3 regions of the Streptomyces sp. CRCS-T-1 genome follow, and region 3 is predicted to be linked to each of the others. Evidence: riboswitches for the same ligand, from Rfam matches in the RefSeq annotation. Region 3 holds a riboswitch; each other region holds the start of a gene.

Region 1 (7,288 bases), 2.5 Mb from region 3:
GGTGACCGCGCCCACCTCGCCACGGGCGGTGGCCGGCACCGCCGAGACGATCACGTCGTGCTTCACGCGCTCCGCGCCGGCGTCCTCCGTGAACGGCTCGCCGTTCGCCGTACGGGCCAGCAGACCCGTCGAGGACAGCAGCACCCGGCACGGGTCGTCGGCCACCTGGAGCGGCACGGTCGCGACCGGTGTGCCACCCGCCTCCAGCAGGTCCGTACGCCGGTCGGTGCCGAACTTCTTGGCGACGGTGGCCAGTTCGGAGGAGACCAGCTTGCGCAGCTCGGCGTCCGAGTCGAGGATCCGGGTCAGTTCCTCGATCTCCGCGTTGAGCCGGTCCTTCTCCGCCTCCAGCTCGATGCGGTCGAACTTGGTCAGACGGCGCAGCGGCGTGTCGAGGATGTACTGCGTCTGCACCTCGCTCAGCGAGAACTGCTCCATCAGGCGCTGCTTCGCCTGCGCGGAGTTCTCGCTGGAGCGGATGAGGCGGATGACCTCGTCGATGTCGAGCAGGGCCGTGAGCAGGCCCTCGACCAGGTGCAGCCGGTCGCGCTTCTTGCCGCGGCGGAACTCCGAACGCCGCCGTACGACGGTGAAGCGGTGGTCGAGGTAGACCTCCAGGAGCTCCTTGAGGCCCAGCGTGAGCGGCTGGCCGTCGACCAGGGCCACGTTGTTGATGCCGAAGGACTCCTCCATCGGCGTCAGCTTGTAGAGCTGCTCCAGGACCGCCTCCGGCACGAAGCCGTTCTTGATCTCGATGACCAGGCGCAGGCCGTGCTCCCGGTCGGTGAGGTCCTTGACGTCGGCGATGCCCTGGAGCTTCTTCGAGCCGACCAGGTCCTTGATCTTGGCGATCACCTTCTCCGGGCCGACCGTGAAGGGCAGCTGGGTGACGACCAGTCCCTTGCGGCGGGCCGTCACGGTCTCCACGGCGACGGTCGCCCGCATCTTGAAGGTGCCGCGGCCCGTCTCGTACGCGTCCCGGATGCCGGGGAGGCCCACGATACGGCCGCCGGTGGGCAGGTCGGGGCCCGGGACGTGCTTCATCAGCGCGTCCAGATCGGCGTTCGGGTACCTGATCAGGTGGCGGGCGGCCGCGATGACCTCGCGCAGGTTGTGCGGCGGCATGTTCGTGGCCATACCGACGGCGATGCCCGAGGCGCCGTTGACCAGGAGGTTCGGGAAGGCGGCGGGCAGGGCCACCGGTTCCTGCTCCTGGCCGTCGTAGTTGGGGTTGAAGTCGACGGTGTCCTCGTCGATGGAGTCCGTCATCAGGCTCGTGGCCTCGGCCATCCGGCACTCGGTGTACCGCATGGCGGCCGGCGGGTCGTCGTTGCCCAGCGAGCCGAAGTTGCCGTGGCCGTCGACCAGGGGGACGCGCATCGAGAAGGGCTGGGCCATGCGCACGAGGGCGTCGTAGATCGACGCGTCGCCGTGCGGGTGCAGCTTGCCCATCACCTCGCCGACGACGCGGGCGCACTTGACGTACCCGCGCTCGGGGCGCAGGCCCATCTCGCTCATCTGGTAGACGATGCGGCGGTGCACCGGCTTGAGGCCGTCGCGTGCGTCCGGCAGGGCGCGGGAGTAGATGACCGAGTACGCGTACTCGAGGAAGGAGCCCTGCATCTCGTCGACGACGTCGATGTCGAGGATCCTCTCCTCGTACGAGTCGTCGGGCGGCGGGGTCTTCGTGCTGCGGCGGGCCATCGCTGCCGGCTCCTCCTGTTTGCTGGTCGCTCGCCTGCGGGGCGTTCCTGTCGGTGACGAGACGCCCCTTCGGCTCGCTCTTGCCTCTGCGATCCGGATCTGACGCCGACCATTGTGGACCGCCGCACTGACAACCGGGACAAGGACCCGGTCTCTGACGTCCGCCGCGCCGTCCGGGCCCGGCACAGCGGGTCACTCGATCTCGCTCTGCGCGTACGCGCAGCGGGAACTTCACCAGCGCTCCGCACGCTTGCATACAGTGGCAGGACCGGCAGGAATCCGCGGTCGGACGACCGCACCGCGATCGAAGGGACGTACATGCCCATGGGTCACACGGCCACAGCCCAGGCAGGCTCCGGGGGCCTGACAGCGACCGAGCACCGCCTGGCCAACGGCCTGCGCGTGGTGCTCTCCGAGGACCACTTGACCCCGGTCGCGGCGGTGTGCCTCTGGTACGACGTCGGCTCGCGCCACGAAGTCAAGGGGCGTACCGGCCTGGCTCACCTTTTCGAGCATCTGATGTTCCAGGGTTCCGCCCAGGTGAAGGGCAACGGCCACTTCGAGTTCGTCCAGGGCGCGGGCGGCTCGCTGAACGGCACCACCAGCTTCGAGCGCACCAACTATTTCGAGACCATGCCCGCCCACCAGCTGGAGCTCGCGCTCTGGCTGGAGGCCGACCGGATGGGCTCCCTGCTGACCGCCCTCGACGACGAGTCGATGGAGAACCAGCGCGACGTCGTCAAGAACGAGCGCCGCCAGCGCTACGACAACGTCCCCTACGGCACCGCTTTCGAGAAGCTGACCGCCCTCGCCTACCCGGAGGGCCACCCCTACCACCACACCCCGATCGGCTCGATGGCCGACCTGGACGCGGCGACCCTGGAGGACGCGCGCGCGTTCTTCCGGACCTACTACGCGCCGAACAACGCCGTGCTCTCCGTGGTCGGCGACATCGACCCGGAGCAGACCCTGGCCTGGGTCGAGAAGTACTTCGGCTCCATTCCCGGCCACGACGGCAAGCACCCGCCCCGGGACGGCTCGCTGCCGGAGACCATCGGCGAGCAGCTGCGCGAGGTCGTCGAGGAGGAGGTCCCGGCGCGCGCCCTGATGGCCGCCTACCGGCTGCCGCACGACGGCACACGCGCGTGCGACGCGGCCGACCTGGCCCTCACCGTCCTCGGCGGCGGCGAGTCCTCCCGGCTCTACAACCGCCTGGTACGACGGGACCGTACGGCCGTGGCGGCCGGCTTCGGTCTGCTGCGGCTCGCCGGGGCGCCGTCCCTGGGCTGGCTGGACGTGAAGACGTCCGGTGACGTGGAGGTGCCGGTCATCGAGACCGCCATCGACGAGGAGCTCGCCCGGTTCGCCGAGGAGGGCCCCACGGCCGAGGAGATGGAGCGCGCCCAGGCCCAGTTGGAGCGCGAGTGGCTGGACCGGCTCGGCACGGTCTCCGGCCGGGCGGACGAACTGTGCCGGTACGCCGTGCTGTTCGGCGACCCGCAGCTCGCCCTGACCGCCGTACAGCGCGTGCTGGAGGTCACTGCGGAGGAGGTCCAGGAGGTCGCCAAGGCCCGCCTGCGGCCCGACAACCGCGCGGTGCTCGTCTACGAGCCCGTAGCCGACGAGACCGGCGAGGACGCCGACGACGACACCGCAGCCGCGGCCACGAACGAGAACGAGGAGGCGGCCAAGTGACCGAGCTCGCCACAATGGACTTCCACCCGCAGCCGCAGGCGGGCGACGCCAAGCCGTGGGCCTTCCCGGCCCCCGAGCGCGGCACGCTCGACAACGGCCTCACGGTGCTGCGCTGCCACCGCCCCGGCCAGCAGGTCGTCGCCGTGGAGGTGCTGCTGGACGCGCCCCTGGACGCCGAGCCGGCCGGCCTCGACGGTGTGGCCACGATCATGGCGCGGGCCTTCTCCGAGGGCACCGACAAGCACTCCGCCGAGGAGTTCGCCGCCGAGCTGGAGCGCGCGGGGGCCACCCTCGACGCGCACGCCGACCACCCGGGCGTCCGGCTCAGCCTGGAGGTGCCGGCCTCCCGGCTCGCCAAGGGGCTCAACCTGATCGCCGACGCCCTCAGGGCGCCCGCGTTCGCGGACAGCGAGGTCGAGCGGCTGGTCACCAACCGTCTCGACGAGATCCCGCACGAGCTGGCCAACCCCGCCCGCCGTGCCGCCAAGGAGCTCTCCAAGGAGCTGTTCCCGGCGGGCTCGCGCATGTCGCGGCCCCGGCAGGGCACCGAGGAGACGGTCGCCACGATCGACTCCGCGGCCGTACGCGGCTACTACGAGAAGCACGTCCGCCCGGCGACGGCCACCGCCGTGGTCGTCGGCGACCTCACCGGCATCGACCTCGACGTGCTGCTCGGCGACACGCTGGGCGCCTGGACCGGCTCCTCGGCCGAGCCGCGGCCGGTGCCGCCGGTGACCGCCGACGACACGGGCCGGGTCGTCATCGTGGACCGCCCCGGCGCCGTCCAGACGCAGCTGCTGATCGGCCGGATCGGCTCGGACCGGCACGACCGCGTCTGGCCCGCCCAGGTGCTCGGCACGTACTGCCTCGGCGGCACCCTCACCTCCCGCCTGGACCGCGTCCTGCGCGAGGAGAAGGGCTACACCTACGGCGTGCGGGCGTTCGCCCAGGTCCTCAGGTCCGCCCCGGACGGGACCGGTGCCGCGATGCTCGCCATCAGCGGCTCCGTGGACACCCCCAACACCGGCCCCGCCCTCGAGGACCTCTGGACGGTGCTGCGCACCCTCGCCGCCGAGGGGCTGACCGACGCCGAGCGGGACGTCGCCGTGCAGAACCTGGTCGGCGTGGCGCCGCTCAAGTACGAGACGGCGGCGGCCGTCGCGAGCACGCTGGCGGACCAGGTCGAGCAGCACCTGCCCGACGACTACCAGGCCGCGCTGTACCGGCAGCTCGCCGCGACCGGCACCGTGGAGGCCACCGCGGCGGCCGTCAGCGCCTTCCCGGGGGACCGTCTGGTGACCGTCCTCGTCGGCGACGCGGCGCAGATCAAGGGCCCGGTGGAGGCCCTCGGCATCGGCGAAGTCACCGTCGTCACCGCCGAGTAGCGGGAAGCGAGCGGCACGCGCGCGTAGGGGCCCTGGTTGTCTTCTAAGGCACCAGGGCTCCCTTATGCCCGAATTGATGTGGGAGTTGCCTGTCTGCCCTGTGGGATGCGCTACAAAAGCCTGGATCCGTTTGGGAATTGAAAGTGGCGCCGCTTAGCGTCGTCCGGGCTGTTCGTCAGGCAGTGCGCCGCACCCGCGGCACCGGACAGTCATCGCCGAGTCCCCGTACGGCGCGAGCCAGGGGAGCCGGGGACCCACCGTAGTCCCTGGGGTGAATCGGACGCCCGCGCGAGTCGCGAGGGGGTCCGTAGGAGACCTTCCTGCTCCGAACCCGTCAGCTAACCCGGTAGGCGAGAGGGAAGGAAAGGACCAGCCACCACATGGCGTTCACGCGCGCCACCGGGAAGCACCGTCGTCCCAGCCGGATCCAGCGCCGCACGGCCCGCGCCGCGGGTGTCGCGGCCCTCGCCACCACCGGTGTCGTCGGCGCCGTGGCCGCCCCGGCCTTCGCCGCGGAGCCCGCCGCCGAGCAGACGGGCCTCACCCCGGTCGTCACCATGGGCGACACCGTGGCCCAGAAGATCGACGCCCAGGCCGTCGCCCAGAAGCAGGCGGCCGAAGAGGCCATCGCCAAGAAGAAGGCCGAGGAGGCCGCCCGCGAGCGCGCCGCCGAGGCGGCCAAGGAGGCCAAGGAGCGGGCCGAGAAGGTCCGCGAGGCCAAGGAGCGCGCCGCCCGCGAGGCCGAGCGTAAGCGTCTCAACACCTTCGTCTCCCCGATCTCCGGCTCGTACGTCTCCACCGGCTACAAGTCCGGCGGCGCCGTCTGGTCCTCCGGCAGCCACACCGGTGTCGACTTCCACGCCTCCAGCGGCACGGCCGTCCACTCGGTCGGCATGGGCGAGGTCGTCGAGGCCGGCTGGGGCGGTTCCTACGGCAACCAGGTCGTGATCAAGATGAACGACGGGACGTACACCCAGTACGGCCACCTGTCGTCCAGCAGCGTCTCGGTGGGCCAGAAGGTCACCCCCGGCCAGCAGATCGGCCTGTCCGGCGCGACCGGCAACGTCACCGGCCCGCATCTGCACTTCGAGGCCCGCACCGGCCCCGAGTACGGCTCCGACATCGACCCCGTCGCCTACCTCCGCTCGCACGGTGTGAACGTCTGAACATCCGACGGCGACTGTTCTTCCCGAAAGCCCCGGCTCCCTGAGCCGGGGCTTTCGGCGTTCGCCGCGACCGGCGTTCGTCACGGCTGCCGACTGTCCAAAAAATATCCCTGATTTCCTGCCTGCCGTCGGAAATTCCGGCTCATTGCAATAGAGTCACGGAACACGCGTCACCAGTCGACGTTTCACGGGGATTAATGGGGAGGTCGGTCATGCGTATTCCCGCGCACTCGGTGTGCACGGCCATCCGGGACGACATCGTCGCGGGTGTCTACGAGCGTGGCGGCCGGCTCACCGAGGAACTCCTCGCGCGCCGCTACGGCGTCTCGCGCGTCCCCGTCCGGGAGGCCCTGCGCACCCTGGAGGCCGAGGGCTTCGTGGTCACCCGGCGGCACGCGGGCGCGTGTGTCGCCGAACCCACCGAGCAGGAGGCCGCCGACCTGCTGGAGATGCGCATGCTGCTGGAGCCGCTGGGCGCCGCCCGCGCCGCCCAGCGTCGCACCGAGGCCCATCTGAAGGTGCTGCGCGGCCTGGTCAGGCTCGGCCAGGAGCGCGCCCGCCGGGGCAACAGCGACGACCTGCGCTCGCTGGGCGGCTGGTTCCACGAGACGCTGGCCCAGGCCTCCGGCAGCCCCGCGCTGACCTCGATGCTCACCCAGCTCCGGCACAAGATCGCCTGGATGTACGCCGTGGAGGCACCGGCCGGACCCGTGGAGTGCTGGGCCGAGCACGGCGCGATCGTGGACGCGGTGGCGCGCGGGGACGGCGAGCGCGCGCGGGCGGTCACGGCGCTGCACACCGAGCGCGCGACGGCCGCGCACCGGTTGCGTTTCGGTTCGGCGGGGGAGCGCGCCGAGCGTGTGAGGAACTCGCAACATGCCGTAAACACGGCAAGCCTGCGGCATTAACACAGGAGCCGTATACAAAGAGTGGGTAATTCGCGGGGGATTATTTCTGCTGCCCGCCGACGGGAAATGCACCGGAAAGGCGAAGAGCTCGCCCGAGGAATTCGGACGAGCTCTTCAGTGTGCGCCGGTTCGGGCGCGGGGAAATACTCAGACGGTCTCGGGCAGTTCCTCCAGGCCCTCGGAGACCAGCTTGGCCAGCCGGTCCAGGGCGGCGTCCGCGCCCTCGGCGTCGGAGGCGAGGACGATCTCCTCGCCGCCCTGGGCGCCCAGGCCGAGGACGGCCAGCATGGAGGCCGCGTTGACGGGGTTGCCGTCGGCCTTGGCGATCGTCACCGGGACGCCTGCGGCCGTGGCGGCTCGGACGAAGATGGAAGCGGGGCGGGCGTGGAGGCCCTCGGCCCAGCCGACGTTGACGCGGCGCTCAGCCATG
Region 2 (7,288 bases), 530 kb from region 3:
CAGCGGGAGACCGTGCGCGACGACGCCCAGTACCAGCAGGCCATCGCCCGGACCGGCACCCTCACTCGCGACACCCTGCACACCATGATCCTCGACCGGGTGCTGCACCGCGCCGCCGAGGACGCCGGGGTGAGAGTCACCCGCAGGGAGGTCCAGGAGATGCGGTCCGGCCTGGAGGAGCAGGCCGGCGGAGCCCAGGCGCTGGAGACGACCTGGCTCCAGCAGTACGGCATCCCGCCGGAGCGCCTCGACGACAACCTCCGCCTCCAGCTGGAGGCCCAGAAGCTCGCCGAGAAACTCAACACCGACACCAGCCGCCCCGAGTTCTGGAAGGCCCTGTCCGAGGCCTCCAAGGACCTGGACGTCGACCTCAACCCGCGCTACGGCACCTGGGACGTCCAGAAGAGCAGCCGCGCCGACGCCAAGACGCCGTGGGTGCGGGACGTGACGGCGGCGCAGACACAGCAAAGCATGTAGGCCCGCCCATCCGCCGGGGCCTGTGGACAACTCCGGCGGCGCGGAGCCTGTGGAAATCTCGGGGCCCGCGAGGCCTGTGGATAACTTCGGGGGCTGTCGGCGACGTGGGATAGCTTCGAATCGTGAACGCCAACAGCCCCGAAGCCACCCCGCGACCCGAGCAGGCCGCCCCCGCCGCGCACGCCGCCACCGGCCGCATCGTCCTGCTCACCACCAGCCACCGCGTCGCCCCCGGCCTGCTCTCCTGGCCCGCCTGGCAGGCCCTGCACGCGGCCGACCAGGTGCTGTGCGCGGACGGCGCCCACCCGCAGCTGCCCTATCTGCGCGAGGCGGGGATAGCCGTCGACGAGGCGTCCCCGGCCGCGCAGGAGCTGGTCGACGCCTGCGCCGGGGGCCGCACGGTGGTCGTCGTGGCGACCGGCGAGGGCGAGCCGGTCCTCACGGACGGCCTGGCGCGTCTGGCCGGCACCGGCCGCGTCGACATGCCCGAGCTGGAGCTGCTCCCCGCCTCCTACGACCTGCCGGGCGCCCGCCTCCTCGACCTCGTCCAGGTCATGGACCGCATCCGCGCCGAGTGCCCCTGGTCGTCCCGCCAGACCCACAAGGGCCTGGCCAAGTACGGCATCGAGGAGGCGTACGAACTCGTCGAGGCGATCGAGGAGGGCGACCGCGACGAACTGCGCGAGGAGCTCGGCGACGTCCTCCTCCAGGTGGTCTTCCACGCCCGCATCGCGGAAGAGGACCTGGAGTCCCCCTTCTCCATCGACGACGTCGCCGGCGGCATCGTCGCCAAGCTGATCCACCGCCACCCGCATGTCTTCGGCGACGAGACGGCCACCACCCCCGAGGAGGTCAAGGCGCACTGGCTGCGCACCAAGGCGGTCGAGAAGCAGCGCACCTCCGTCACCGAGGGCATCCCCCTCGGCCAGCCCGGCCTGGCCCTCGCCGCCAAGCTGGCCTCCCGGGCCCGCACAGCGAACCTGGACATACCCCTCCCACCCGTCGAAGGCATCGGCTACGACCTCCTCGCCCTGGCGGTCCGCGCCGAGTCGGAGGGCGTGGACCCGGAAGCGGCCCTGAGAGCGGCGGCCCGCGCCTACCGGGACGCGATCAGGGAGAGCGAGGGCTGAGGGCAGCGGCCGTGAGGCGCTCCGATCGCTGCGTAGGGTCATGGCATGCGACATGAAGTGCCCGGGGTGCCGGAACTGTTCTCGTGGGAGTTCGCCACCGACCCCTACCCCGCCTACGCCTGGCTCCGTGAGCACGCCCCCGTGCACCGGACCAAGCTCCCCAGCGGCGTCGAGGCCTGGCTGGTCACGCGGTACGCCGATGCCAAGCAGACCCTCGCCGACAACCGGCTCTCCAAGAACCCGGCGCATCACCGCGAACCCGCGCACGCCAAGGGCAAGACGGGTATCCCGGGTGAGCGCAAGGCCGAGTTGATGACGCATCTGCTCAACATCGATCCGCCGGACCACACCCGGCTGCGGCGGCTGGTGTCCAAGGCGTTCACACCCCGCCGGGTCGCCGAGTTCGAGCAGCGGGTGCAGGAGCTGACCGACGGTCTCATCGACGGGTTCGCGCAGCAGGGGTCCGCCGACCTGATCCACGAGTTCGCCTTCCCGCTCCCCATCTACGCCATCTGCGACCTGCTCGGCGTCCCCCGCGAGGACCAGGACGACTTCCGGGACTGGGCGGGCATGATGATCCGTCACCAGGGCGGCCCCCGGGGCGGCGTGGCGCGGTCGGTGAAGAAGATGCGGGGCTACCTCGCCGACCTGATCCACCGTAAGCGGGAGGCGCTCCCCGCCGAACCCGCCCCCGGCGAGGATCTCATCTCCGGTCTCATCCGGGCCTCCGACCACGGCGAGCACCTCACCGAGAACGAGGCCGCCGCCATGGCCTTCATCCTGCTGTTCGCCGGTTTCGAGACAACCGTGAACCTGATCGGAAACGGCACCTACGCCCTGCTCACCCACCCCGAGCAGCGCACCCGGCTCCAGGCCTCCCTCGCCGCGGGGGAGACCGGCCTCCTGGAGACGGGCGTCGAGGAACTCCTGCGTTTCGACGGCCCCGTCGAGCTCGCCACCTGGCGCTTCGCCACGCAGCCGCTCACCATCGGCGGGCAGCGCATCGAGGCCGGCGACCCGGTCCTCGTCGTCCTGGCCGCCGCGGACCGGGACCCGGAGCGGTTCGCCGATCCGGACGTGCTCGACCTCTCCCGCCGCGACAACCAGCACCTCGGATACGGCCACGGCATCCACTACTGCCTCGGCGCCCCGCTCGCCCGTCTGGAGGGCCAGACCGCCCTCGCCACGCTCCTCACCCGCCTCCCGGACCTGAGGCTCGCGGCCGAACCGGCCGAGCTGAGGTGGCGCGGCGGCCTGATCATGCGGGGGCTGCGGACGCTGCCGGTTGAGTTCACGCCCGCACCGGTGGGGTCCACGCCCGCGCAAAGGTGACACGCCGTCAGTCCTGTGATCTTCACGTGATCTACGCGGCATTAACTTGTGACAAGTGATCGTCTGCCTATACGTTCACCCATCATCAGCGCGGCCCGGGAAAACCGGCTTCGCGCCGGTCACTGCTGTCTTCGCGAAAGGTCTCCGTATGCTCTCCGGGAACGGTCGGCACCGTCGCCCCCGCCAGGCTCCGGCTCTCCTCCTCGCGGCCGGAGTGACCGGCTCCGCCATCGCGATCCCGCTCCTCGGAGCCTCCGGCGCCAGCGCGGCCGACGCCACGACCTGGGACCGGGTCGCGGACTGCGAGACCGGCGGCGCCTGGAGCCAGAACAGCGGCAACGGATACTTCGGCGGCCTGCAGTTGTCGCAGGAGGACTGGGAGGGTCACGGCGGCCTCGACTACGCCCCGAGCGCCGACCTGGCCAGCCGTTCCCAGCAGATAGCCGTGGCCGAGAGAATCCTGGCCGAGCAGGGGGCCGGTGCCTGGCGCACCTGCGGGCTGCTGTCCGGTCTGGAGCAGGACAAGAAGTCCTCCGACTCGGACGGCTCATCCGACTCATCCGGTTCGTCGGATTCATCCGGATTGCTCGACTCCCTCGGGTCCTCGCCTTCGTCGTCCCCGTCCGGCTCGCCGTCTTCTGACGAGTCGTCGGACTCGAAGGACGAATCCTCCAAGTCCGACAAGTCGCCCGACTCCAAGGACTCCGACTCGCAGGACCAGGAGCCCGAGAGCTCCCCGTCCGCCACGCGCGAGAGTGACAAGTCCGACAACTCGCGGCAGAGCGACGATTCCTCGGCGCCGACCGACAGCGGCTCCGGCCGCCACCGCGGCCCCAGTGCCGACGAGACCCAGGCGCCCGAGGGTCGTACGGACGACTCCACGGGGCGTCACGCCTCGCGCGACGACCGCGGCGAGGAGGGCTCCGGCGACTCGTCCGAGGGTGCCTACATCGTGGGGATCGGCGACAGCCTCTGGTCCATCGCCGACTCCCTTGACATCAGCGGCGGATGGCACGAGCTCTACGACGGCAACAAGAAGGCCGTCGGTACCGACCCGGACCTCATCCGCCCCGGTCAGAAGCTCACGGTCGAGGGCGAAGCGGACGAGAAGTAGCGGTTCGGGCAGTGCGGAAACGGGGGCGGAAGTCGCCCCGAAACAGCGCGAGTTCGCGTCATGTTTCGCGGCTAATGTCCCGTTTGATGCCCGTGAGAGATAGATCTCAGAAGCCCTGATCGTCTTTGAAATTCGGCGGATCGCGTGGCTACGGTCGGGACCGCTCGTCACCACGAGCCCCGGCTGCCGCAACGCCGAATCCTGCCAGCGGCCGTACGGGAACAGTCGTCGCGTCAAGCGCCGTAGGCAGGAGCGGGGGACCCAAGGTAGGTGCCCGACCGGCCGGTTGTGCCGGAAGGGCTTGGGGTGAAGCCGTGTCCCGGGAGGGGCGCGGCCGGGCAACTCAACCGGCCCGAACCCGACAGCTCACCTCGCAGGCGTCGGTGAGGGGATCCTTCCATGCTGTTTTCCAGCAAGGGCAAGCACCGTCGTCCGTCCAAGGCCAGCCGTGCCATCGCCGTCGCCGGTGTCACCGGCGCCGCTGTCGCCGCCCCGCTGATGGCCGCCGGCGGCGCTTCCGCCGCCACCGCCTCCGAGTGGGACGCCGTCGCCCAGTGCGAGGCCGGCGGCAACTGGTCCATCAACACCGGCAACGGCTACTACGGCGGTCTGCAGTTCTCCGCCTCCACCTGGTCCGGCTACGGCGGCACCAAGTACGCCGCCACCGCCGACCAGGCCACCAAGGAGCAGCAGATCGAGATCGGCGAGAAGGTCCTCGCGGGTCAGGGCAAGGGTGCCTGGCCGGTCTGCGGCAAGGGCCTGTCGAACGCCAGTGGCGGTGGCTCCTCCTCCTCGGACGACTCCGGCAGCTCCTCGCAGCAGAGCGAGCAGAGCCAGCAGAGCACCGAGTCCCGCGACACCCAGCAGCCGGCCTCCCGCTCCGACGAGCGCCCGGCCGCGAAGAAGACCGTCACCACCCCGACCGGCAAGAAGGTCAAGAAGGGCGACGGCGAGTACAAGGTCGTCAAGGGCGACACCCTGAGCTCGATCGCGGCCGACAAGAAGGTCGAGGGCGGCTGGGAGAAGCTGTTCCAGCTGAACAAGGACATCGTCGAGGACGCCAACCTCATCTACCCGGGCCAGCAGCTGCACCTGAAGTAAGCAGCGGCCCTCCCCGTCCCCACGGGCTCCCCGCCCCGGCGCGTGTTCCCCCGTACGCGCCGGGGCGGGGTCATTTCCGCCGGGCGTCACTGCCGGTCTTTTCCACGATCGTCTTTGTTCCGTTCGGAAACAATTTACTCTCGGTTCTGTCCATGGGGTGGGCGACCCGGTGGCCGATCGGCCCGAGCCGGTTAGGCTCATGTCGCGAGCCACCACGGCCCGCACCTCGCCGGGTCCACGTGACCCGCGTACCCGCGTCACATAAGAAGGAGATGCTCGTGCCGTCCATCGACGTCGTCGTAGCCCGGGAAATCCTGGACTCCCGAGGCAACCCCACGGTCGAGGTCGAGGTCGGCCTCGACGACGGCAGCACCGGTCGTGCCGCCGTCCCGTCCGGCGCCTCCACGGGCGCCTTCGAGGCCATCGAGCTGCGTGACGGCGACTCGAACCGCTACCTCGGCAAGGGTGTGGAGAAGGCCGTCCTCGCGGTCATCGAGCAGATCGGCCCGGAGCTCGTCGGCTACGACGCCACCGAGCAGCGCCTGATCGACCAGGCCATGTTCGACCTGGACGCCACCGACAACAAGGGCTCCCTCGGCGCCAACGCCATCCTCGGCGTCTCCCTCGCCGTCGCCCACGCCGCCTCCGAGGCCAGCGACCTGCCGCTGTTCCGCTACCTGGGCGGCCCGAACGCGCACCTGCTGCCCGTTCCGATGATGAACATCCTGAACGGCGGCTCGCACGCCGACTCCAACGTGGACATCCAGGAGTTCATGATCGCCCCGATCGGCGCGGAGTCCTTCTCCGAGGCCCTGCGCTGGGGCGCCGAGGTCTACCACACGCTGAAGAAGGTCCTGAAGAGCAAGGGCCTGGCCACCGGCCTCGGCGACGAGGGCGGCTTCGCCCCGAACCTCGGCTCCAACCGCGAGGCCCTCGACCTCATCCTCGAGGCGATCAAGGAGGCCGGCTACACCCCCGGCGAGCAGATCGCCCTCGCCCTCGACGTGGCCGCGTCCGAGTTCTACAAGGACGGCGCCTACACCTTCGAGGGCAAGACCCGCTCCGCCGCCGAGATGACCGAGTACTACGCCGAGCTCGTCGACGCGTACCCGCTCGTCTCCATCGAGGACCCGCTGTTCGAGGACGACTGGGAGGGCTGGAAGACCATCACCGAGAAGCTCGGTGACAAGGTCCAGCTCGTCGGCGACGACCTGTTCGTCACCAACCCCGAGCGCCTGGCCCGCGGCATCGACGAGAACGCCGCCAACGCCCTGCTGGTCAAGGTCAACCAGATCGGCTCGCTGACCGAGACCCTGGACGCCGTCGAGCTGGCCCAGCGCAACGGCTTCAAGTGCATGATGTCCCACCGCTCCGGCGAGACCGAGGACGTCACCATCGCCGACCTGGCCGTCGCCACCAACTGCGGCCAGATCAAGACCGGCGCCCCGGCCCGCTCCGAGCGCGTCGCCAAGTACAACCAGCTCCTGCGCATCGAGGAGATCCTCGACGACGCGGCGGTCTACGCCGGCCGCAGCGCCTTCCCGCGCTTCAAGGGCTGACCGGGCTGACCCGTTAAGGGTCAACCCTGAGCCAGTCGTACGTACGTCCCCGTACTCGGTCCCGTACCGTGTCCGGGGACGTACGCGCGTCGGACGGTGGAGCGGGAGAGCGGGGAGACCATGGCCGTGAAGGACCGGGACCGTTTCTCCACCGCGACCAGGATCCGGCTGCTCGGCGAGCAGACCGCGGCCCGGGTCTACCGTTCCCAGACCCGGCGCCAGGCCCGCCGCTCCCGGCTGACCGGCCGGGCCGCGCTGCTCGCCCTGGTGATGTGCACGCTGATCGTGGCGCTCGCCTACCCGATGCGGGAGTACGTCTCCCAGCGCGCCGAGATCGACGACCTCCAGCGCGAACAGCAGCAGGCCCGGCAGCGCGTCGAACGGCTGCGCGACCAGAAGGCGCGCTGGCAGGACGACGCGTACGCGGAACAGCAGATCCGGCAGCGGTTGCACTACGTCATGCCGGGGGAGACGGGATTCATCGTCGTCGACCCGCACGTGGCGCGGCAGTCGCACGCCGTGCTCGGGACGGCCGACCGCCCCTGGTACGCCAATGTGTGGGACGGCGTCGACAA
Region 3 (7,288 bases):
ACCGGCCGCGGCGAGCCGGTCGCAGAGCCGGCTGGCCGTGGGGAGGCCGATGTCCATCTGGTCCGCCAGGGCCGTGACGTTCAGACCGGGCCCCGCCTCCACGGTGCGCAGCGCCCGCAACTGGTGCGGGGACAGCCGCAGGGAGGCCTCCTGGGCGGCGACCGACCACAGGGCCGTCAGACTGTCCACGGCATCGGCGATCCGCGACGCGACGGCCTCAGGGCCATCGCCCGGCCCCCTCGCCCTGGGGTCGCCGGGGGCGCCGAGATCGGTCACGAAACGTCACTTTCCATAAGCTCCGGGCACTGCGGAGATCGCCCTCTTGCAAAGGCTGTACCCGATGAGCCGGGGGACAAGCAGACCCGTTCACCACCCGTCCGGGCCGCGTCCCGTTCAGCCCGCGCTGAGCTCCGTCAGCGCGGCCAGCGGCAGCGTGTGCTGGGTCTGCAGCACCTTGGCGCGCAGATAGCGGACGTTGTGCGCGGTGGTGAAGACGCCCGTCGGGACGCGGTCGCGCACATCGACGCCCAGCGTGCGCAACTGGTCCGCCTTGTCGGGGTTGTTGGAGAGCAGGTCCAGCTCGTCGATGCCCAGGGCCTTCAGCATCTGGGCCGCCGCCGTGTAGTCGCGGGCGTCCTCCGGCAGACCCAGGGCCGCGTTCGCCTCGTACGTGTCGAGCCCCTCGTCCTGGAGGGCGTACGCGTCGAGCTTGTTGTAGAGGCCGATGCCCCGGCCCTCCTGGCGGAGGTAGAGGAGCACGCCGCCGCGGTCGGCTATGCGCTCGACCGCCTCGCGCAGTTGCGGACCGCAGTCGCAGCGGGCCGAGCCGAACACGTCCCCGGTCAGGCACTCGGAGTGCAGCCGCACCAGCGGGACCGGGCCCGGCTCGCCCAGGACGACGGCCACGTGTTCCTGGCCGTCGGCCAGTCCGTGGAAGGTGACGAGTTCGGCGTCGACCTGGTAGCCGTCGTGAAAGCGCAGCGGTACCCGGACGCGGGAGCGCGGGGTGGCGAGGGCGGCTGGGGCGGCAGGGGTGTCGGGCATGCGGGGCCTCCGGATTCCGTTCCTGTTCGGCTGCACGGCCGTCTGCTGGGCCGTCTGCTTCAGATTTGAAGCAGATCCACGGTTCGGAACACTACCCTTGCTTTAAATTTGAAGCAACGAGGTTCAGTCGCTTGTGACGTGCCTCACTGAAGTCCCTCCAAGAGCAGTCGGCCGCCTCACGAACAGGCCGTGGAGGACCTCACGAACAGGCCGTGGAAGACCTCCGCCGCCACGGCACGTCGTCCGACGTCGGCCGTGCCCCGTCCTCCTGGAGCCCCTGCGCGATCGCCGCGGAGATCTCCTCCAGCTGCGCCACCTGCTCCTCGCTGAGCCGGTCGAAGACGAAGCTGCGCACGGTCTCGACATGACCGGGCGCCGCGCGCTCCAGTACGGCGAACCCCGCGTCGGTCAGCGCGGCGATGCTGCCCCGCTTGTCGTACCGGCAGGCCTCGCGCCGCAGCATGCCGTCCTTCTCCAGCCGGGACACCGCGTACGTCAGCCGGCTGCGCGTGATCTTCAGCCGCTCGGCGAGATCGGTCATGCGCAGGCGCTGTTCGGGGGACTCCGACAGGACGGACAGGATGGAGTAGTAAAGGTGCGGCATGCCGGCGTCCTGCTGGAGCTGCCGGTCGATCGCGTCCTCCAGAAGCAGCGAGGAGGCGATGTACGCGCGCCAGGCGCGCTGCTCCTCGGGGGTGAGCCAGCGAGTCGTCATGCCGCCAGTGTAGGTTTGTTTCAAACTTGAACCAAGACCCGGCGGGTCACGGCAGACCCTGAGTCCCGCCGGTCCGCCGTCCGACCCGACCGGGGAGCGTCGATGCCTCACCCGTACGTCCTGCTGTCCGCCGCCGTCTCCCTCGACGGCTACCTCGACGACACCGGGCCCGAACGCCTGCTGCTGTCCGGCCCGGCCGATTTCGACCGGGTCGACGAGGTCCGGGCATCCGTCGACGCGATCCTGGTCGGCGCCGGCACCATCCGCGCCGACAACCCGCGCCTGCTGGTCAACTCGGAGGAGCGGCGGGCCGCCCGCACGGCTGCCGGCCTGCCGGAATACCCCCTCAAGGTCACCGTCAGCGGCACCGGCGACCTCGACCCCGAGGCGCGGTTCTGGCACACGGGCGGCGAGAAGGTCCTCTACACGACCGACCAGGGCGCCGAGCGTGCCCGGGCCCTCGGCCTCGCCACCGACGTGGTCCCCCTCGGCGCCGACCTCGACTGGCGTCGGCTCCTCACCCACCTGCACGACGTACGGGGCGTACGGCGGCTCATGGTCGAGGGCGGCGGCCTGATCCACACCCAGCTCCTCACCCAGGGCCTCGCCGACGAACTCCAGCTGGTCCTCGCCCCGCTCTTCGTGGGCGATCCCAAGGCCCCCCGCCTCTTCGGCCCCGGCGGCTACCAGGGCGGCAGGCTCCGGCTGCTGGAGACGCGGCGGATCGAGGACGTCGTCCTCATGCGCTACGAGCCCACCGCCCCGGGCACCGGCGCCCTCGCCGCCGCGGCCGATCACCACTGGCTGGCCCTCGCCTGCGAGTTGGCGGACCTCTGCCCGCCGTCGGACACGGCGTTCAGCGTGGGCGCGGTGGTGGTCGCGGCCGACGGCACGGAACTCGCCCGCGGCCACTCCCGCGAGGGCGGCGACCCGCTCGCGCACGCCGAGGAGGCTGCCCTGGCGAAGCTCGACCCGTCCGACCCGCGCCTCGCCGGCGCCACGGTCTACAGCAGCCTGGAGCCCTGCGCCCGCCGCGCCTCCCGCCCCGCGCCCTGCGCCCGGCTGCTCCTCGACGCCGGCGTCCGCCGTGTGGTCACGGCCTGGCGTGAGCCGGACACCTTCGTCCGGGGCGCCGACGGCAGCGGAGTCCTGGCGGCCGGCGGGGCGGAGGTCGTCGTCCTCCCGGAGCACGAGCAGCGGGCCGAAGCCCCGAACCGTCACCTGCTCTAGAGGGCGGATTCCGCTGCTGAGCATGAGGTGGTCAAGAGTGGTCCCGCGGATGGCGTACACTGGAATCACAACGACGCGGGGTGGAGCAGCTCGGTAGCTCGCTGGGCTCATAACCCAGAGGTCGCAGGTTCAAATCCTGTCCCCGCTACTGAAGGCCTAGGGCCGGAATCCGAAAGGGTTCCGGCCCTAGGTGTTTTCCGGTTTCCGTGCCGCCATTACTGCCAGTGAGCGAACCGCACCACTCCGCACAACAACTGACACGCCGTCAATACCCGGCGGTCACTTACGGAGCGGTCAACTCGCCCGATTTAAGCCGGTCATGGCAGGTAAGTCCGCACGAAAAAGGTTAATGATCAAGTGGAATCGCTGGAATCCACACCCCGGGTCTATTAACGTTCGATAACGCAGCGCGGTCGTCCCAGCCGTCACAGAAGGCGGCTCCGTGCGCACGCGCCGAATCCTGAAAGGGAACCGGGGAACCACCACTTGGGGTGAATCGGGCGTAAACCGCCGTGGAAGCACGGTCGGTATACGCGCGTAGGAGACCTTCCTGCTCCGAACCCGTCAGCTAACCCGGTAGGCGAGAAGGAAGGAAAGGAGTACGCCCACGTGGCGTCCAACCGGCCTGCCCCCGCGGCCCCGTTCGCGCGGAACCAGCGCGACACCGAGACTTTCGGCTACGGCGGTCAGCGCACCGACGAGGGCCCGTTCCAGGAGTGGAACCCCACCGAGGAATCCATCCGTCCCGTCCGTGGCCGGCATCGCGTCACCAAGCAGCGCGGCGGAGGTCTCGCCCGCAGCTCCACCGTCCTGGGCGTCGGCGTCATAGCCGCCGTGGGCGCGGGTGGCATGGCCAGCGCCCAGACCGGCAAGCCGCCGGTGTCCATCTCCGTGTCGGACCTTCCCTCGGTGGGTTCCCTCATCTCGGACGACGACACCCCCGAGGGTTCCTCGACTCCGCTCAGCGGTCTCGGGGCCACGGCCACGGCCAAGGCCGAGGAGGGCTCCTCCGGCGCCGGCGAGGCGCTGCGCGCCCGGATCATGGCCCAGGTCGAGCACCAGCAGGAGCAGATCGACACCAAGGCCGCGCAGGACGCCGCCGACGCCGCCGAGAAGGCGGCCGCGGAAGCCGTGGCCAAGGCGGAGAAGGAAGCCAAGGACAAGGCCGCCGAGGCCAAGCGGAAGGCGGAGGAGGAGGCCAAGAAGAAGGCCGAGGCCGAGCGGCTCGCCGCCCTCGCCAAGCAGTTCACGCTGCCGACCTCCTCGTACACCCTCACCTCGACCTTCGGTCAGGCCGGTGCCTACTGGTCCTCCGGCTACCACACGGGTCTCGACTTCGCCGCCCCCACGGGCACGCCGATCAAGGCGGTGCACAGCGGCACCATCACCGAGGCGGGCTGGAACGGCTCGTACGGCTACAAGACGGTCCTCACCCTCGATGACGGCACGGAGATCTGGTACGCGCACCAGTCCTCCATCGGCGTCAGCGTCGGCCAGAAGGTCAGCACGGGCGATGTCATCGGCCGCGTCGGTGCCACGGGCAACGTCACCGGCGCCCATCTGCACCTCGAAGTGCACTCCGGTGGCTCCAGCAGCGGGATCGACCCGATGGCGTGGCTGCGGGGCAAGGGCCTGAACCCGTAAGCGCCACAAGCCAGTCGAAGCACCGGCAGCCCTGACGACGACCCCCCGACGTCAGGGCTGCCGGTTTTCGGTGTCTGCGGACCCGCTGCGCGCGGGGGCGTTTACAGGACCTTTGCGTCGGACCTGGAATGAGCCGCTCCGGTAGGGCCGTTGACGAGAGACATGACTTCTCTTCGCAAGCTCGGCTCCTCCGATCTCGAAATCTTCCCGCTCGCCCTCGGTGGCAACGTCTTCGGCTGGACCGCCGACGAGGCGCAGTCGTTCGCCGTGCTCGACGCGTACACCGCCGCCGGCGGCAACTTCGTCGACACCGCCGACGTCTACTCGGCGTGGGTCGACGGCAACCAGGGCGGCGAGTCCGAGACCGTCCTCGGCAAGTGGCTTGAGGCGCGCGGCAACCGCGCCGATGTCGTCGTCGCCACGAAGGTCAGCCAGCACCCCGAGTTCCAGGGCCTGTCCGCCGCCAACATCAAGGCCGCCGCCGACGCCTCGCTGCGCCGGCTGCGCACCGACTACATCGACCTCTACTACACCCACTTCGACCAGCCCGATGTGCCGGTGGAGGAGATCATCGGGGCGCTCGACGAGCTGGTGAAGGCCGGGAAGGTGCGGCACATCGCCGCCTCCAACATCTCGGCGGAGCGGCTGCGGGCCTCCCTGGAGTTCTCCGACCGCGAGGGCCTCGCCCGGTATGTCGCCCTCCAGCCCCACTACAACCTGGTCTCCCGCGACACCTACGAGGGCGAGCTCCAGGACCTCGCCGAGCGCTCCGGCCTGGCGGCCGTCCCCTACTTCGCGCTCGCGTCCGGCTTCCTCACCGGCAAGTACCGCCCCGGCACGACCGTCGACAGCGCCCGGGCCGGCGGCGCCGCCAAGCACCTGGAGACCGACCGTGGCCTCCGCGTCCTCACCGCCCTCGACGAGATCGCCACGACCCACGACGCCCCCGTCGCCACGATCGCCCTGGCCTGGCTCGCCGCGCAGCCCACGGTGGCGGCCCCGATCGCGTCCGCCCGCACGGTGGAACAACTGCCGGCCCTGGTCGGAGTCGGTGACCTCACGCTGACGGAGTCGGAGATCGCGCGTCTTACGGAGGCTTCGGCCTGAGCGGTCGCCGGGGCGGGGTTTCGTCCTGCTCGCCGAGCATGCTCGCCGTCTGAACGACCAAGGGCACAGCGCCCCGGCACGCGCTGCCGCGATGGGCCAGGGCCTGTGCGGTGGGGCTTCGGCCGGGGCGTTCGGCCTGGGGCTGGCGGCCGGCCCGGCTTTCGTTTGCCTGCTGCTGCAGCTTGACTGCCGTCGCACGCGCCGTCGGTGCGGCTACGGCCGTGGCGCCCGTACCGGACCGGCAGCTGACCGGCGCCAGACCGGCTGACGACCACACGGGACTGGTGGGCGGCCCGGCTTTCGTGGCCGACGGCTGCGGGCTGACCGCCGTCGGCAGGCCCTTCCGTTACCGGTCTGTGCGGCGGCGCTCCGGCTGGGGCGCTCGGCTGGGGCTGGCGGCCGGCCCGGCTGTCGTTTGCCTGCGGCTGCGGCCTGACTGCCGTCGCACGCGCCGTCGGTGGGTAGCGCCCGGCCCGGACCGGCGGCTGACCGGCTGACGACCACACCGGACTGGTGGCCGACGACCCGGCCTTCGTTGCCCGCGGCTGCGGGCAGACCGCCGGGCACGCGCCGCCGAGACCAATCCGTGCCGGGCGCCACGGCCGCGGCGCCCGGCACCGGACCAGAGCAGACGGCGACCGCACCGGACCGGAGGGCGACCGCACCGGACCGGCGGACAACCGGCATCGGACCGGCCGACGACCGGCCCCGTTGCCCGCGGCTGTCGGCCCGCGCCTCGGCTACGAGCGGTACGGGTTGTACGCGGGGTACGGCGTCGTCTTGTACGCGGGGTACGGCGTCGTCGGGGCGGGGTAGGGGGTCGTCGGGTAACCGTAGGCATGGCCGTATGTCCCTGTCGGGTGGCCGTAGCCGTAGGCGCCGTGTACCGGCCAGGGGGGTGCCGCCACCGGGACGGGTGGGGCGGTGATGCGGGCCGCGTGGTCCAGGGCGGGGCGGGCGGCGTCTCGGCGGCGCCAGAGTTCCTCCAGGAGCTCCCGTTCCCGTACGACGAAGTCGGGCCCGGCGCGGCCGCGGCGGCCCCGGTGGCGCAGGAACGCCAGAGAGGTCGCGTAGGACTCGTACTGCGCCACCGCCCGCGCCGCGGACTTCCCCGCGTGGCGGCGGGCGTACTGGCGGGCGATCCGCCTGGCCCGCATCGAGCCGAGCGCGTACGGCTCGGCCGGGGTCAGCCAGCCGGCGACGGCGTACGCGGGCAGCTCCGCCCGTACGGTCTTCAGCTCCCGCTGCCGGGTCCAGATCACCAGCCACGTCAGCAGCCCGAAGATGGGCACCATGAACGCCGCGTACACGGCGAAGAACCCGTACTCGCCGAACGCCGAGGAGCCGTTCCACATCGCGTGCATGCCCATCGCGAGCAGCAGCCCGGAGAGCGGGAAGGCGACGCGGCGGAGGCGGCGGCCGTCCGCCGCGAGCGCGGCGATGCCGAAGCCGATGCCCGTGAGGACCGTGAAGAGCGGATGCGCGAACGGCGACATGACGATCCGCACGAAGAAGGTCGCCGCCGTGACGGAGGCGATGCCGCTGTGC

The links. Region 3 has a riboswitch for cyclic di-AMP ahead of NNW99_RS20000 (M23 family metallopeptidase). Riboswitches for the same ligand answer to the same signal wherever they lie in the genome.
Region 1: another riboswitch for cyclic di-AMP. It lies ahead of NNW99_RS08550 (M23 family metallopeptidase); the one in region 3 lies ahead of NNW99_RS20000 (M23 family metallopeptidase).
Region 2: another riboswitch for cyclic di-AMP. It lies ahead of NNW99_RS22545 (transglycosylase family protein); the one in region 3 lies ahead of NNW99_RS20000 (M23 family metallopeptidase).

Annotation. Positions count from the first base shown of each region.
Region 1 covers NZ_CP101651.1:1,936,191-1,943,478, reverse strand. Annotated here, with positions in the region: gene NNW99_RS08565 (DNA topoisomerase (ATP-hydrolyzing) subunit A) at 1-1,704, opposite strand, end outside; gene NNW99_RS08560 (pitrilysin family protein) at 2,029-3,399, shown strand; gene NNW99_RS08555 (pitrilysin family protein) at 3,396-4,784, shown strand; cyclic di-AMP (ydaO/yuaA leader) riboswitch at 4,988-5,152, shown strand; gene NNW99_RS08550 (M23 family metallopeptidase) at 5,165-5,950, shown strand; gene NNW99_RS08545 (GntR family transcriptional regulator) at 6,163-6,858, shown strand; gene NNW99_RS08540 (HPr family phosphocarrier protein) at 7,006-7,287, opposite strand.
Region 2 covers NZ_CP101651.1:4,937,960-4,945,247, forward strand. Annotated here, with positions in the region: gene NNW99_RS22525 (SurA N-terminal domain-containing protein) at 1-477, shown strand, start outside; gene NNW99_RS22530 (nucleoside triphosphate pyrophosphohydrolase) at 600-1,607, shown strand; gene NNW99_RS22535 (cytochrome P450) at 1,653-2,939, shown strand; gene NNW99_RS22540 (transglycosylase family protein) at 3,088-4,053, shown strand; cyclic di-AMP (ydaO/yuaA leader) riboswitch at 4,282-4,448, shown strand; gene NNW99_RS22545 (transglycosylase family protein) at 4,453-5,154, shown strand; gene eno (phosphopyruvate hydratase) at 5,433-6,713, shown strand; gene NNW99_RS22555 (septum formation initiator family protein) at 6,834-7,288, shown strand, end outside.
Region 3 covers NZ_CP101651.1:4,404,961-4,412,248, forward strand. Annotated here, with positions in the region: gene NNW99_RS19975 (MarR family winged helix-turn-helix transcriptional regulator) at 1-276, opposite strand, end outside; gene ribA (GTP cyclohydrolase II) at 394-1,044, opposite strand; gene NNW99_RS19985 (MarR family winged helix-turn-helix transcriptional regulator) at 1,244-1,759, opposite strand; gene NNW99_RS19990 (dihydrofolate reductase family protein) at 1,862-2,989, shown strand; tRNA gene NNW99_RS19995 (tRNA-Met) at 3,064-3,137, shown strand; cyclic di-AMP (ydaO/yuaA leader) riboswitch at 3,431-3,587, shown strand; gene NNW99_RS20000 (M23 family metallopeptidase) at 3,599-4,633, shown strand; gene NNW99_RS20005 (aldo/keto reductase) at 4,796-5,740, shown strand; gene NNW99_RS20010 (PrsW family intramembrane metalloprotease) at 6,481-7,288, opposite strand, start outside.